3 regions of the Brevibacillus sp. genome follow, and region 3 is predicted to be linked to each of the others. Evidence: riboswitches for the same ligand, from Rfam matches in the RefSeq annotation. Region 3 holds a riboswitch; each other region holds the start of a gene.
What was found. A riboswitch is a leader RNA that binds a small molecule or an ion and turns the genes downstream of it on or off. The one in region 3 is predicted to bind cobalamin.
Positions count from the first base shown of each region.

Region 1: another riboswitch for cobalamin. It lies ahead of DEP07_RS22870 (ABC transporter substrate-binding protein); the one in region 3 lies ahead of DEP07_RS14745 (hypothetical protein).
Region 2: another riboswitch for cobalamin. It lies ahead of DEP07_RS14240 (energy-coupling factor ABC transporter permease); the one in region 3 lies ahead of DEP07_RS14745 (hypothetical protein).

Region 1 is NZ_DOTK01000078.1:37,678-42,518, forward strand. Features, by position in the region: gene DEP07_RS22865 (FecCD family ABC transporter permease) at 1-979, opposite strand, end outside; gene DEP07_RS22870 (ABC transporter substrate-binding protein) at 1,008-2,174, opposite strand; cobalamin riboswitch at 2,325-2,522, opposite strand; gene DEP07_RS22875 (winged helix-turn-helix transcriptional regulator) at 2,677-3,045, opposite strand; gene DEP07_RS22880 (alpha/beta fold hydrolase) at 3,155-3,949, shown strand; gene DEP07_RS22885 (NAD(P)H-dependent oxidoreductase) at 3,989-4,651, shown strand; gene DEP07_RS27775 (NAD(P)H-dependent oxidoreductase) at 4,632-4,841, opposite strand, start outside.
Region 2 is NZ_DOTK01000045.1:187,751-192,591, reverse strand. Features, by position in the region: gene DEP07_RS14250 (GerAB/ArcD/ProY family transporter) at 1-728, opposite strand, end outside; gene DEP07_RS14245 (quinone-dependent dihydroorotate dehydrogenase) at 876-1,967, shown strand; cobalamin riboswitch at 2,119-2,314, shown strand; gene DEP07_RS14240 (energy-coupling factor ABC transporter permease) at 2,463-3,227, shown strand; gene DEP07_RS14235 (energy-coupling factor ABC transporter substrate-binding protein) at 3,224-3,508, shown strand; gene cbiQ (cobalt ECF transporter T component CbiQ) at 3,505-4,296, shown strand; gene DEP07_RS14225 (energy-coupling factor ABC transporter ATP-binding protein) at 4,301-4,841, shown strand, end outside.
Region 3 is NZ_DOTK01000047.1:72,953-77,793, reverse strand. Features, by position in the region: gene DEP07_RS14750 (YhgE/Pip domain-containing protein) at 7-2,682, shown strand; cobalamin riboswitch at 2,807-3,005, shown strand; gene DEP07_RS14745 (hypothetical protein) at 3,159-3,404, shown strand; gene mmgD (citrate synthase) at 3,394-4,503, shown strand; gene DEP07_RS14735 (bifunctional 2-methylcitrate dehydratase/aconitate hydratase) at 4,543-4,841, shown strand, end outside.

The DNA of each region.
Region 1 (4,841 bases), on a different contig from region 3:
CTACCGGAATCTCGATCGGAGATAATACCATGCGGGCCGCCGTATCTGACAAGAGCAACAGCAAAGCGCCCATCAGGCAAGAGCACGGCAGTAAAAATCGATAATCCGTCCCGATGATGATTCTGCTGATATGCGGTGCCACCAGCCCGATGAACCCGATAATCCCTGTGAAGGCAATCGTGACGGAGGCCATCAAGGTAACGAGCAAAAGGCACACCCAGCGGACTTGTTTGACATTGACGCCGAGCGTTCGCGCTACATCTTCGCCAGCGCATAGCGAGTTCAGGTCCCAGGCGTATTTCAGCAAAAGGACAAGCGAGATGATCACGAGCGGCAGCAAAATGTGCAGCACTTGCCATTTTGCTCCCCAAAATCCCCCCATGAGCCAGACGACCAAGTCTTTCAACGCTTCGTTGTTGGAAAAAAACTTCAAACCGGAAACGCCCGCCGAAAACAGTTGCCCAATGGCCACCCCCGCCAAAAGCAGTACGGTCGTCGAGCTGTTTTTGAGCTTGGCGATGCCGTAGACCGCGCCCACAGCGAGACAGCCAAACACAAAGGCATTAAGAGCGATCATCCACTGTCCACTCGAAACGAGGTTGATGCCAAACACACTCGTCCCGGCCACGATCGCCAATGCTGCTCCAAAAGCCGCTCCGCTCGATACGCCGAGCGTAAAAGGGTCTGCCAGCGGATTGCGCAAAATCGCCTGCATAATCGCACCGGCACATGCCAGCGAAACTCCTGTAATGATCGACATGACCATGCGCGGCAGCCGAATCTCGTATACGATGTAGGCGGTCATCTCATCGGAAGCGCGTCCGGACAAAATAGCCAAAAGCTCAGGCAACGCAACTTCTACAGCCCCTTGACTGACTGCGTAAAGCGTCAGCAACACCAGCAGGAGGAAAAGGCTTGTCAAAACGAGCAGCTTGCTTTTCACGCTCCCGTGATAGATGGCCTGGATCGGTCGCTGCACTGGCTTGCTCAGCGGTTGTCCTTGGCTGTCATTGAACATCTTTGAACGAATAGTGCCAAATGCCTTGGTATGGCACGCCTAACCATTTTTCAAAATACTCTTTGGCATACTGCTCGGGATCGATATCCTGGAATTTATCCGGGTACAAATATTTGGCTAGTTGGAGATTGCCGATATACCGCTTGTCCGATCCGACAAAGTTGGTGTAGAAAAAGTAAATGTCTTTGCTTTGCCCCGCCTTGAGCCGCGAAACAGATGTCGTGCTCATAATATGGCGCAGCGCTTCCTCAAACGGCTTCGTATCCTTCACATTGTAGCCACCCAGCCAGGTGCCGTGCAGGGTAATGACCTCCGGGTTGCGCTTGAGCACATATTCCTCGTCGACCATGATCGTAGTCGACGCCTCCGCCGGATTCCATTGCAAGTCGGCAGCGTCTTTCCCGCCAGCCAGAATCGTCGCGTAGCCTTCCCCTACTCCTGGCTTCCCGTCCAACGACTGGCTGGGGAAAATCCGGTAGCCCCCGTTCGTATTGAGAAATCCGGCTGACAAGGCAAGCACCTGTTTTTTGTCTTCCTCCTTGATGCCTGCCACCCGGTCCGCTAACAGCTTTTCAATCGAATGCTTCCAGGCGAGAAATTCGTCTGCCTTGTCCGATTTATCAAAAATTTTTCCGAGCAGCTTCAGCTCCTCATCCATCTGTTCCGGCAAATAGTTGTTCATTCGCACGACTTTGATTCCGGCTGGCTCCAGCTTTTCCTCCAGCGTCTTGTCTGGGCGATTCGTATAGGCGAAGACGATTTGCGGCTTCAAGCTGATGATTTGCTCCAGATTGATCTGCTTCGTTTCCCCCACATCCGGCTTGCTGTCAAATCCGAGGTACGGGTTATTTTTGACCGTCGTGTCGCCTGTAGCCAGCACGTACTGCTCGGCTCCCAGCAGCTTGATCGCTTCTGCCGTGTTGCGATTGAGCACGACCACCCGCTCTACTGGTAGCTTTACCGTGATCGCAGTCCCTGCGGAATCTTGAAAAGCAAGCTCCTGCTTTTCCTGCGGCACCGCCTGTTCAGTTTTCTGTTCCGCAGGCGTTGACGATGACGGTGAAGCAGCAGAGCAGCCAGTCACGACCAAAAAAATCGTGAGCAGGCCAAACAGCCATGCTTTGCCGATCCAGCTTTTCCGGTTCTTTTGCAGCATCGTTTCCACTCCCTATCTTTTTGTGATCAATAGAAAAGCCCCGTCCCGCCGGACGAGGCAAACGTGTAGAAGTAATCAGTCGACATCATGAATAAATAGACACAAGCTGTCGCAGCTTCTTCCTACACCTCACCTTTTCCGCGAAGGATTACGGGTGTGACAAACTAGGTAGGTCTCCTGGCTTTTGGCTCATCGCGCTCTTTCGTCTTCCCCGATGGTTATGCTCCACACCGAGTGACATGTTGGAAAGAGAACTCACCAATTACAGTGGCGGGACCGCTCGGGATTTTCACCCGATTCCCTGTTACCCCTTGCTCTCGCAAAGGCACCTAGCTGCCTGCTATTCTTGGCTGATTATACCATTATTTTCATAGGGAGGGGGGACCGTAAAAACAAATCGGCCGCTTCCTTCCCTTTTTTGCCTTCGCCCGAAAAAAATCCGCCGTTCTCAGGTGGTCGTATGGTTGTCGTATGCGATTATGGCCCGGTGCTTTCAGCAGTTTTAGGCAGTCGGCTCCACTTCATCCGCCACAGGCGTGCCAAACTGCTCTCCCCATTTGATCAAGTATTCAATCACGGGACGCAGTGCCTCTCCCCGCTCTGTCAGCTCGTACTCCACCTTTGGCGGAACGACCGGGTACACATGCCGCAGCACAATCCCCGACTCTTCCAGCTCCCGCAGCTGTTCCGCGAGCATTTTGTGATTCACGCCCATGATGTTTTTCTTCAGCTCACCGTACCGCTTTTTCCCGTTCAGCAGCTGGCAAATAATCGTCGTTTTCCATCTTCCTGCAAGAATGGAAACAGACAGCTCGATCGGACACTGAAACTGTTTGCCGTTTATTTGATAAATCACCTGTTGGTTCCCCATGGTTCTCACTTCCCTTTTGGTAAGTATTCAACGAAAAAGTGCGTACTTACTTTTTTACAGTGTATTCGGTAAGATCACTTTTGTAAAACACGATTTCAAGGAGGCCCTCATGGAAAAATTCGTTCAGGTTGGTCCCATAAACGTCGCATATGCAGTAGAAGGAAGCGGGCCTGCCGTGCTGTTGATCCACGGTACAGGAGGCAGTTACGAAGGCACGTGGGGCAATCTCGGCAAGGCGCTGGCACCTGACTTTACCGTCATCACCCCCAATTACAGCGGCTCGGGCAAAACGCAAGACGACCGCGAGCGGCTGGAGCTGGACGATCTGGTCGAGCAAAATGTGCAGGCAGTTATGCAGGAAGGCTTTACGCACTTTCATGTCGTAGGCTACTCGCTCGGCGCTGTCGTAGCAACGGCCATCGCCGCCAAATACCCGGAGCGAGTCCAATCGGTGACAGCGATCGCGGGCTGGGTAGAAAGCGATCTCGCTGTCGCCTATCAGTTCGATCTGTGGCAAAAGCTGTTCCGCCAGGATCGGGAGCTGTTCGCCCAATTCGCCATCCACACTGGCCTCAGCCCGGCGTTTTACAGCTCGTTTCAAACGTTGGAGCAGTTGCATGAGTTTACCGCCAATTTGGCTGCGACACTTGCCGAAGGTACTGGCAAACAGGCCGAACTTGACACTCGCATCAACCTGCGGCCTTTGCTTGGCAAAGTCACTGCCCCAGCACTGGCCATCGGCTTGACTTACGATCGCATGGTGCCTGTGGAGCAGACAAGGGAAATGGCCGCTCTCCTGCCTGACGCGCGCTACCACGAGATCGCTTCAGGGCACCTGGTACTGTGGGAGCAGGAGGCAGAGCTGATCGAAACCGTCCTGTCCTTTGTCCGTTCTACCCGATGACTTCCCCAAAATAACTTACCTTATCTGGAGGATAACATGATCCAAAAAGAACAGATTTTGCAAGCATACGAAACCAGACACGCCACTAAAGAATTTGCCGCAGACAAAACGGTTGCACAAGAAGACTTCGCTTTCATTATGGAAACGGCTCGCCTTTCTCCCAGCTCATTCGGTTTTGAGCCTTGGAACTTTCTCGTCGTGCAAAACCGCGCTCTGCGCGACAAGCTGTCTGTCGTTTCCTGGGGAGCGCAAAAGCAACTGGCTACAGCGAGTCATTTTGTCATCATCCTGGCGCGTACCAAGCAAGAGATGGCGGCTGATTCCGACTACGTAATGAACCAGATGAAAAACGTGCAGCTTTTGCCGGAAAACGTCATCACCGCGAAAAGCGCCATGTACGACAAATTTTTGAAGCAAGATTTTGAGCTGTTTGCAGACGAGCGCGTCATGTTCGAATGGGCAGCCAGACAAACGTACATCGCCCTTGGCAACATGATGACCTCAGCCGCCATGATCGGCATCGATTCCTGCCCGATCGAAGGCTTCGACAAAAAACAGGCAGAGGAACTCCTGCAAGCTGAAGGACTGCTGGACAAGGAACGCTTCGGCGTAGCCTGCATGGTTGCCTTTGGCTACCGCAAAAACGAGCCGCGCCCGAAAACAAGACAGCCGCGCGAACACATCATTCGCTACGTCGAGTAACGACATCGCTACTGCCACTATTGCCGCCCCGAACAAGAATGGATGTTCGGGGCGGCCCTTTTTCCATATATAGTTGTTTCAAGACGGAAATGACGCCGTCCGCGCCGTTTTCCGTCATGCGAAATGCTTTTCTGGCGATGCACACCGCATCGATATTCGCCTTCAACATCGGCGGCACGCCGTAATTCCA
Region 2 (4,841 bases), on a different contig from region 3:
GATTCCACAGGCCCGAACTCGGCGATGGCTCCTGTAAGCGGACTGAGGGTCAGTACCAGGACGATCGCGATCATGATGATATAGTGGACGGCGCGAAGCGGTTTGCGAATGTGGTGTTGCAGCAAAAGCAACAGGAACAGCTCGGTAAATCCTCCTCCTACAAACACCATGGCGTGCAGGGTGGGCATAAGCCCGTTCTGGAACAGCGGCAAAAGCTGGGTATAATCTTTTTTGGGAATGTTGCCAAACGCGACGAACATGCCCAATAACGAAACGGCAGGCAGCAGGATGCCGGAAGTAATGCCGACAGAAGCTATGCCGCCGTAAGAGGCGAACACGCACAAAATGATCAGGGCAAGCGCTGTCACCCATTCCGGTGTCTGCGGCAAATAGTTGACGGTAGTCCATGTTTGCGTATCGATTAAATTGACGAGGGCCATCAAGTACAGGCAAAGGATGATCGGGGCGAGGAGTAGATGCCGGACGGTTTTTCCTGATCGCAAAAGAAGCCACTGGGACAGCGACATCTGTCTGATCCGTCTATTGATGAAAAACAGGGCGTATGCCCAAACGGCAAAGGGGATGGCGCCAATAATGACGCTCAGCCAGGCATCGCGCCCAGCTTTGCTGAGCAGCAGAGGAATAAGGGTAACATGGTTGGTTATTCCGATTGAGAGCATCATGACCATGATCGCTTGGCCAATCCCGATTTTTCCGTCTGCTTTCATGAAACATACGTCCCCTTTTAAATCGCTGGTTTTGTTATAGTTTGTCTGCTCGACTGGAAATATGTATCGCGTATAAAGGTTAGCCCACGAGAAACAAAGTGTGGTATTCTACAATGAGGTAAAAATGGAGTAAGGAGTGCAGCCGGGATGTATAAGCTCATAAGAAAATATCTGTTCCAGATGGATACGGAAGAGATTCATGAAAAAACGGTTGGTGCCTTGAAGCTGATGGAAGATTCTGCTCCGGGAAAAAGCTTGCTCAGAATGATGTTCCAGTTGAAGGACGAGCGTCTGGCGACAAAGCTGTGGGGAATGACTTTTCCCAATCCGGTAGGACTCGCCGCCGGTTTTGACAAAAATGCCGAAGTATATCATGCGCTCGGTGCGCTCGGGTTCGGCTTTGTGGAAATCGGGACTTTGACGCCGCAGGGACAGCCTGGCAATCCGAGGCCCCGCTTGTTCCGTTTGCCTGAACACGAAGCAGTGATCAACCGAATGGGCTTCAACAACCACGGTGCGTATTTGGCTTCGCAGCATCTGGTAGATTACGCTTATTCCGATGTTCCGATCGGGATCAATATTGGCAAAAACAAAGTCACTCCTAATGAGGAAGCGGCTTCTGACTATATCAAGTGTCTGGACATGCTCTATGCGTACGGCCATTATTTCGTCATTAACATCAGCTCGCCGAACACGCCGAATTTGCGCGACTTGCAGGAGACAGAAAGCATGCGCCAGCTGGTGCGGGCGATACGCGAGAAAGCGGCTGAGCTGGAAGCGCGCGGCATTCAGAAAAAACCGATTTTGCTCAAAGTAGCTCCAGACATGTCTGACGAGCATATGCGCGATGTCGTGCAAGGGGCTGTGGCGGAAGGCATTTCCGGGATTATTGCCACCAATACGACACTGTCGCGGGAAGCTGTTCAAGGGCATCGGTACGCCGAGGAAGCGGGCGGTTTGAGCGGAAAGCCGCTGACAGAGCGATCGACAGCGTGGGTGAAAGAGATTTATCAGGAAGTCGGAGGCAAAGTGCCGATTATCGGTGTCGGAGGCATTTTTACCGGAGAAGACGCCTATCAGAAAATACGCGCGGGCGCCAGCCTGGTTCAGGTTTATACTGGCATGATTTATCAAGGGCCTGGCATTTCGAAGCAGATCAACAAGCAATTGCTCAAGCTGATGCAGCGGGACGGCTTTTCCCACATCAGCGAAGCGGTTGGCGTGGACGCGAAAGCGTAGAATCAAAAACGTAGAACCAAAAACAAGGCTCGTGCAGTCAATGACATTCGCCAAAAGGTCATCGGTTGCAGGAGCCTTTTGATAATAAGCTTTACGCTGGATTGGGCGATTGAGTATAATAATGTAGGACAAGCAAGAACTGTCAAACAATTGGATATTGTCGGCAATAGGTGCCTTTGTGTGCATAAGCACGAAGGGTAACAGGGAATCGGGTGAAAGTCCCGAGCGGTCCCGCCACTGTAATCAGGGAGTTCTCTTTGATGAAGTTCCACTCATATTCATATGGGGAAGGACAAAGAGCGCATCGATCTGAAAGCCAGGAGACCTACCTACTTGCCACACCCTGGAGACCTTCGCGGAAAGGAGCGGTGAATACGGAGCAATTGGACAGAAGTTCATGTCTATTGTTTTGTGCGCATACCTCGTCTGCTATCGGATGGGGCTTTTTTGATTGGAAAAAACGGTAAAAAGAACAGCAAAGGAGGAGAAGTTGCCTTGAATCGATCACGCTTTGTCTCGACCTGTTTATTGATTGCGGGCTTTGTTCTTTATTTTCTCGTAAATGAACCGCAAACTTCTTACGCGATGCACATTATGGAAGGGTATTTGCCGCTGTCGTGGGCGTTGTTCTGGTGGGTAGTATTTATTCCGTTCTTCATTCTTGGCATTCGTTCGTTAAACAAAATCGTCAAAGAACACCCGCAAATGAAGCTGCTTATTGGCGTATCAGGTGCCTTTGCTTTCGTGCTGTCTGCTTTGAAAATTCCTTCGGTGACGGGAAGCAGCTCCCATCCTACCGGAACAGGACTTGGGGCGATCATGTTCGGCCCGTGGGTGATGTCTGTGCTGGGCAGTCTGGTGCTGTTGTTCCAAGCCTTGCTGTTGGCGCATGGCGGATTGACCACGCTTGGCGCCAACGCCGTTTCGATGGCGGTTGTCGGGCCGATGGTGGCTTACGGGGTGTACCGCCTGATTGTCCGTGCCAACGGAGGACAACGTTTGGCTGTCTTCGCTGCGGCAGCTCTTGCTGACCTGGCGACTTATGTAGTGACATCTGTTCAGTTGGCGCTGGCTTTTCCGGCTGAGTCTGGCGGGGTATTGGCTTCTTTCGCCAAGTTCGCTGGCATTTTTGCCATCACACAAATTACGTTGGCGATCAGCGAGGGGCTTCTGACCGTGCTCGTCTGGAACTGGCTTCAATCTTACAATGCAAAAGAGCTGGCGGAGCTGCGCTTGCTGAAACGGGAGGAATCGCTGTGAAAAAAGGAATGAACTGGCTGCTGCTCCTGGGTGTCGTCGTGCTTGCGATCGTGCCGTTGCTTTTGGTGCAGGACTCGGAGTTCGGCGGAGCGGACGGAGCGGCAGAGGAAGCGATCAAGGAGATTGCCCCTGCGTACGAGCCGTGGTTCCAGCCGCTGCTTGAACCGCCAGGAGGCGAGACGGAGAGCTTGCTGTTTGCCGTGCAAGCGGCATTGGGAGCGGGCATTGTCGGCTATGCGATGGGCTTGTACAAAGGTCGGCTGGATAAAAACAAAAAATGAACTGGCAGCAGCTTGACTCTCTTTCGTATCAAAACCGTCTGAGATTTTTGCCGCCGGAACACAAGCTTCTGTTTGCGAGCGCGTTGATTTTGCTCGTTTTGACAGGACATGAGTGGTTGCAAATGGCGATTTGCATTTGGATGGGAGTATGGGTGATCGGATATGCCCGTATTCCCGTCCGTTTCTATTTCGGATTTCTTCTTTTGTCTCTCTCGTTCTTTGTTTTGGGTTTGCCTGCACTTCTGTTGGAAGCGACAAGGGCGGAGACAGCTCCTGTGACTCAGATGGCAGTGGCGTGGCATGTCGGCCCTTATTTGATTTACGTTCCAGCGAGCGCCATCAGCAAGGTGTGGGTGCTGTTTTGGCGAACGATGGCCAGCCTTGCCTGCTTTTCCTTTATTTTGTTTACGGTGCCGTTTGCCGAGATTTTGCAGGTGTTGCGCAAGCTGCGGCTTCCGGTCATCGTTACGGATTTGCTGATGATTATGTACCGCTTTATTTTCGTGTTGCTCGGCGTCTCCCATCAGTTGTGGATTGCTCAGCGCTCGCGTGGCGGGCACCGGGGATTTCGCGCGACGATGCGCGACATCGGCGGTCTGGCTGCCCAGCTGTTCGTCAGGGCGATGCGCAAATACGATGCGTTGTACAAAGGGATGGCAGCCAGAGGCTTCGGGGAAAGCTTGCAGGTGCTTTCTTTGCATAGTCATTCCCGCTCCAGACGATATGAATGGGAGTCGATAGCAGGCTGTGTTCTGCTGATTTTGCTGGAGTGGTGGACAGGGGGATAATGCTTTGACATCATGGCTGTTGGAATTTGCTGACGTGCACTACGCCTATCCGGGTGGCCGCGGCCCTGTGCTGCGCGGACTGTCCCTGGGCATTCCAGAAGGGAAAAAATGCGCGCTGCTCGGACGAAACGGTTGCGGCAAATCTACTTTGTTTTTGCACGGGAACGGGATCATCCAGCCGCAGCAAGGGCAAGTGAGCTGGAAAGGGACGCCGCTCAGCTACAAACGCGCTGCCTTGCAGGAGATGACGCAAAAAGTCGGTCTTGTCTTCCAGGACCCGGAGCACCAACTGATCGCCAGTACCGTAGCGGAGGATGTATCCTACGGGCTGTGCAACCGGAACCTGCCGGCGGACGTGATTCGCCAAAAGGTACAGGCGATTCTTCAGGCGTTCGGGATGACTGAGCTTGCTGACGTGCCGATTCATCACCTGAGCCTGGGGCAAAAGCGTCGACTGGCTTTGGCCGGGGTCATGGTGCTGGAACCGGAGCTGTTGCTTTTGGATGAGCCTACGGCGTATCTCGACCGCTATCAGACGCGAAATC
Region 3 (4,841 bases):
ACACACATGCGCTCTATATGGCAGATTTACAAGACGGACTGGATCAATATTTTCAAAGTACCGACGGGGATTTTCCTGATCATCGCGATCATCCTGCTTCCTTGCCTGTACGACTGGGTGAACATCAAGTCAGTCTGGGACCCGTACGCCAATACCCAAGGGGTAAAGGTTGCGGTGACGAGCGAAGACAAGGGCGCGACAGTGATGGACAAAGAGATCAATATCGGGGAAGAGCTGCTAAAAAGCTTGCAGCACAATGAAAAGCTGGGCTGGACGTTCGTGACGAAGGAAGAAGCCGAACGCGGCGTGGATCGCGGCGATTATTACGCCAGCATCCTGATTCCCGCCGACTTTTCCGAAAAGATTACCGGAATCGTCAATGGTCGGCTGGACAGGCCCGAAGTCATTTATACCGTCAACGAAAAAGTGAATGCCGTAGCTCCGAAAATCACCTCTTCGGGTGTATCGGCGATTGCCAAGCAGATCAACGAGAGCTTCACGGAAGCGGTCAGCGAAGCGCTTTTGACCAAGCTGACGGAGATTGGCGTGAAGCTGGAGGAGCAGTTGCCGACCATTCGCAAGATCGAGAGCGGCATTTTCGAACTGGAAAGCAAGCTCCCGGAGATTCATGCGGCAGGTCAGAAAGTGTTGGAGATCGAAAAAAAGCTGCCGGACATTCATGAAAAAGCGCAAATCATCCCGGAAGTGGAGAAGCGCATCCCCGAGATTAACCAGGCGGCCGATGCTCTTTTGAAGATTCAGCAAAACTGGCCGCGCATCAACGACGCTGCTTCCGCCGTCATCGCGATGGAAGAAAAGCTGCCGATGATCGATCAGGCGGTCGGGCGCATCGTCGAGCTGGACCAAAACTTCGGCAAAGTGACCAATGCGGTGACTACGGCCACGCAAAAGGCCAGTCAGGCAATTGAGATAGTTTCGGCGGCGCAAAACGCCTTGCCGCGCATCGGAGAATTGGCTGACAAGGGAGTCGATTTTGCCGATCGGCTCAATCAATTTTTCACGGCGCATGACGGCGCTTTTGAAACAATCGCTCCGCTCATCAAGCAAAATCTCATTTTGGCTCAGCAGGCGTCCGATGCGCTTGTGCAACTGACAGACAGGCTGCTGCAAATCAATCCCGAACGGTTGCCTACAGCTGCCGAAGTGCAGGCTGTGTCTGACAAGCTAGGCAAAGCTGCGCGTATCGTCGAACACACCTCTGCGCTGGTCGACAAGCTGAACCGCTACATTCCGGGGCAGCCGCTGACGCCTTTTTCCGAGCGGCTCCATAAGCTGGAAGAGAAAATGCATCGGCAAATCGAGATTCTCGATACGATAGCGAAAGCGTTGGCAGACGGGAAAAAGCCCGCAAGAGACTTGATCGAGAGTCTGAATCAGTTGGCGAAAAACACGAGTGCGGAGCTGGGAGACATCCTGGCGCGCTACGATAGCGAAATCGTTCCGAAAATCGCGGAGGGCATCGAAAAGCTGAAAACAGTCGTGGGCGATTCCGCCGAACTGCTGCAAAAAGCAAAAGACAGGCTGCCGGATATCGAGGCGATTTTGAAAGAGACAAAAGCCGGACTGGAGCTGGGGCTGGCCGAACTGAAACGAATCGAGCAGGAGCTGCCGCAGATTCAGGCGCGGGTCCATGAACTGGCGCAAACGTTGCAAAGCAAGTCCGAAGCGTTTGCCAAAGCGATCCACACGGCAGCGCCGTTCCTCAAGCAGCATTTGCCAGAAATCAAGCAAAAGCTCGACCAGGCGGCTGGCTTCATCCAAAACGATTTGCCGCAAGCCGAGGCGGAGCTGACCAAGCTGGCTGACTTTGTCCGTAACAAGCTGCCGGAGGTGGAGAACGGCGTCCACAGGGTAGCCGAGCTGGTGCGCGATGATCTGCCCAAGCTGGAGAGTGCGATTGCGCAAGCGGCGGACAAGCTGAGAGAGGTCGAGGCGAACAATCACTTTGCCGATCTCGCCAAGCTGCTGCGCGGGGATATCAAGCGAGAGAGCGAGTTTTTGGCAAGTCCGGTGCAGATCAAGGAAAACCGCAAATATCCGATTCCCAACTACGGTTCGGCAATGTCGCCTTTTTACGGAGTATTGTCGCTATGGGTAGGAGCGACCTTGCTGATTTCTTTGCTCAAACCAGACCCGGAGAACCCGGACGGACGCTACAAGCCGTACCAGCTGTACCTTGGCCGTCTGGGCACATTCGTGACAATCGGGCTGTTCCAGGCACTGTGTATTACGCTCGGTGACTTTTACATTTTGGAAGCGTATGTGGCGGACAAAGTTCCGTTTGTCCTTTTCGCGATGCTCGTCAGTATGGTGTTCGTGACGATCACGTATACGCTGTTGTCGGTATTCGGCAATGTCGGCAAGGGTATCGCGATCATTTTCATGGTCTTCCAGTTTTCCAGCTCCGGGGGCACGTTCCCGATCAGCATGACGGCGCCTTTTTTCCAGGCACTCAATCCGTTTATGCCGTTCACCTACGCGATCAGTTTGTTGCGTGAAGGGGTCGGGGGCGTCCTCTGGGAGACGGCGATTCGGGATATTCTCATGCTGTGCGGCTTCATCGGCATCAGTCTGTTTATTGCGCTGGCCTTGAAACGACCGCTGAGCGGGCTGATTCAAAAATCGATGGAAAATGCGAAGAAAACGAAGATCATCGGGTAATCCGCTCGGCCATGATGCCAGCCTGTCAGTAGATGGGCTGGCTTTTTCTATGGCTGAAATATCCAATATTTAGCAAAGAAAAGAATTGTTAATTTTCAAAATAACTGATATATTGAGAGCAAACTTCATACGTGTACAAACAGGTGCAGATAAATTCAACACTTTTATCTGCTTAAAAGGGAAGTTCGGTTCGAATCCGACGCTGTCCCGCAACTGTAATTGGGAGCGATTCGAAGATACCACTGTTTTCGCCAGCCGAAAATGGGAAGGTTCGAAAAGCGATGATCATAAGCCAGGAGACCTGCCTGTTTGAGCGCAACATCAATACCTACGAGGATAGGGGGTGTTAAGTGCGAGATGGATAGGCGTGTTTTTGATTTTCACAATCAGCATGCTTATTTCGGTATTCATTCGCCTCTTAACAACTTCTGCGGAAGTTGTTTTTTTGTGCGGATTTTCAGGAGGGTACGTGACGGATGAGTGATTTTTTGTTTGGAACGGTGGAGTATTTCACCAACGATTTTCAGGCGTGCATTATGAACAACTTGACGATAGAGAACCCGAGCGCGATCAAAGCGCATTACGCGAAATTAAAAGCAGAGGTCATCAGGCGAGCAGAAAATCAGGCAGATCAAGAAAAGCTTTTGCACAATCTCGACAAGGCTTATCAACGTCTAAAGGTCAACTTAATCGGGGCGGAGGATGAAGAGAATGGGAGCTGAAGAAAAGTTTTTTCCAGGTCTGGAAGGTGTAGTCGCTGCGGAAACGAGCATTTCCTTTTTGGATACGAAGCAAGGGGAAATCGTCATCAAAGGGTACGATTTGATCGAGCTGTCCAAAGCGCATCGTTACTTGGATATCGTCCATCTTTTGCTGGAAGAATCGTTGCCGAACGAACAGCAAAAGCGCGAAGTGGAAGAAAAGCTGAAAGCCGAGTACGACATACCGAACCAAGTATTCGACATGCTCAAGCTGCTGCCGGAAAAAACGCATCCGATGGACGGCTTGCGCACCGGGCTTTCTGCGCTTGCCGGATACGACAGCCAACTGGACAACTGCACGGCGCAAGCCAACAAGGAGCGGGCTTACAAGCTGCTGGGCAAAGTGCCGAACATCGTCGCCAACAGCTACCGCGTGATTCAAAAGGAAGCGCTGATCGCGCCGCTGCCGGAGCTGTCGTACAGTGCGAATTTCCTGTACATGATCACGGGCAAAATCCCGTCCGACTTTGAAGAAGCCATCTTCGACCGTTCGCTTGTTTTGTACAGCGAGCATGAGATGCCTAATTCGACGTTTACGGCACGCGTCATTGCCTCGACGATGTCGGATTTGTACGGGGCGTTGACCGGGGCGGTCGCTTCCTTGAAAGGGAACTTGCACGGCGGCGCGAACGAAGCGGTGATGCACATGCTGCTTGAGGCAGGCTCGGTCAAGGAGTTTGAAGCTTTGCTGGAGTCCAAGCTGGCCAACAAGGCGCGGATCATGGGCTTCGGGCACCGCGTGTACATGAAAAAGATCGACCCGCGCGCACTGATGATGAAGGACGCCCTGAAGCAATTGTGTGATGCAAAAGGCGACGACTTGCTGTACCAGATGTGCGAGGCAGGCGAAAAAATCATGGAGCGCGAGAAGGGCATTTACCCGAATCTCGACTACTATGCCGCTCCGGTTTACTGGATGCTGGGGATTCCGATTCCGCTGTACACACCGATCTTTTTCAGCGCAAGAACAGTGGGGCTGTGCGCACACGTCATCGAGCAGCATAGCCACAACCGCCTTTTCCGTCCACGGGTCAACTACATCGGCCAACGCCACGCCTAAATCCAATCCAAGCAGAAAGGAATGAGTCGCTTGTTGAAAATGAATGATCGCACCAAAACAGACCAGTTGCTGGAGGAGATCGCAGACTATGTGCTGACGAAGGAGATTACGAGCGAGGAGGCGTTCCAGACCGCGCGCTACGTACTGTTGGACACGCTCGGATGCGGCATTTTGGCCTTGTCCTATCCCGAGTGCACGAAGCTTTTGGGGCCTATCGTCCCGGGCACAGTCGTTCCGAACGGCAGCCGTGTTCCCGGCACAGCGTATGTGCTTGATCCTGTGCGCGGAGCGTTCAACATCGGATGCATGATTCGCTGGCTCGACTACAACGATACGTG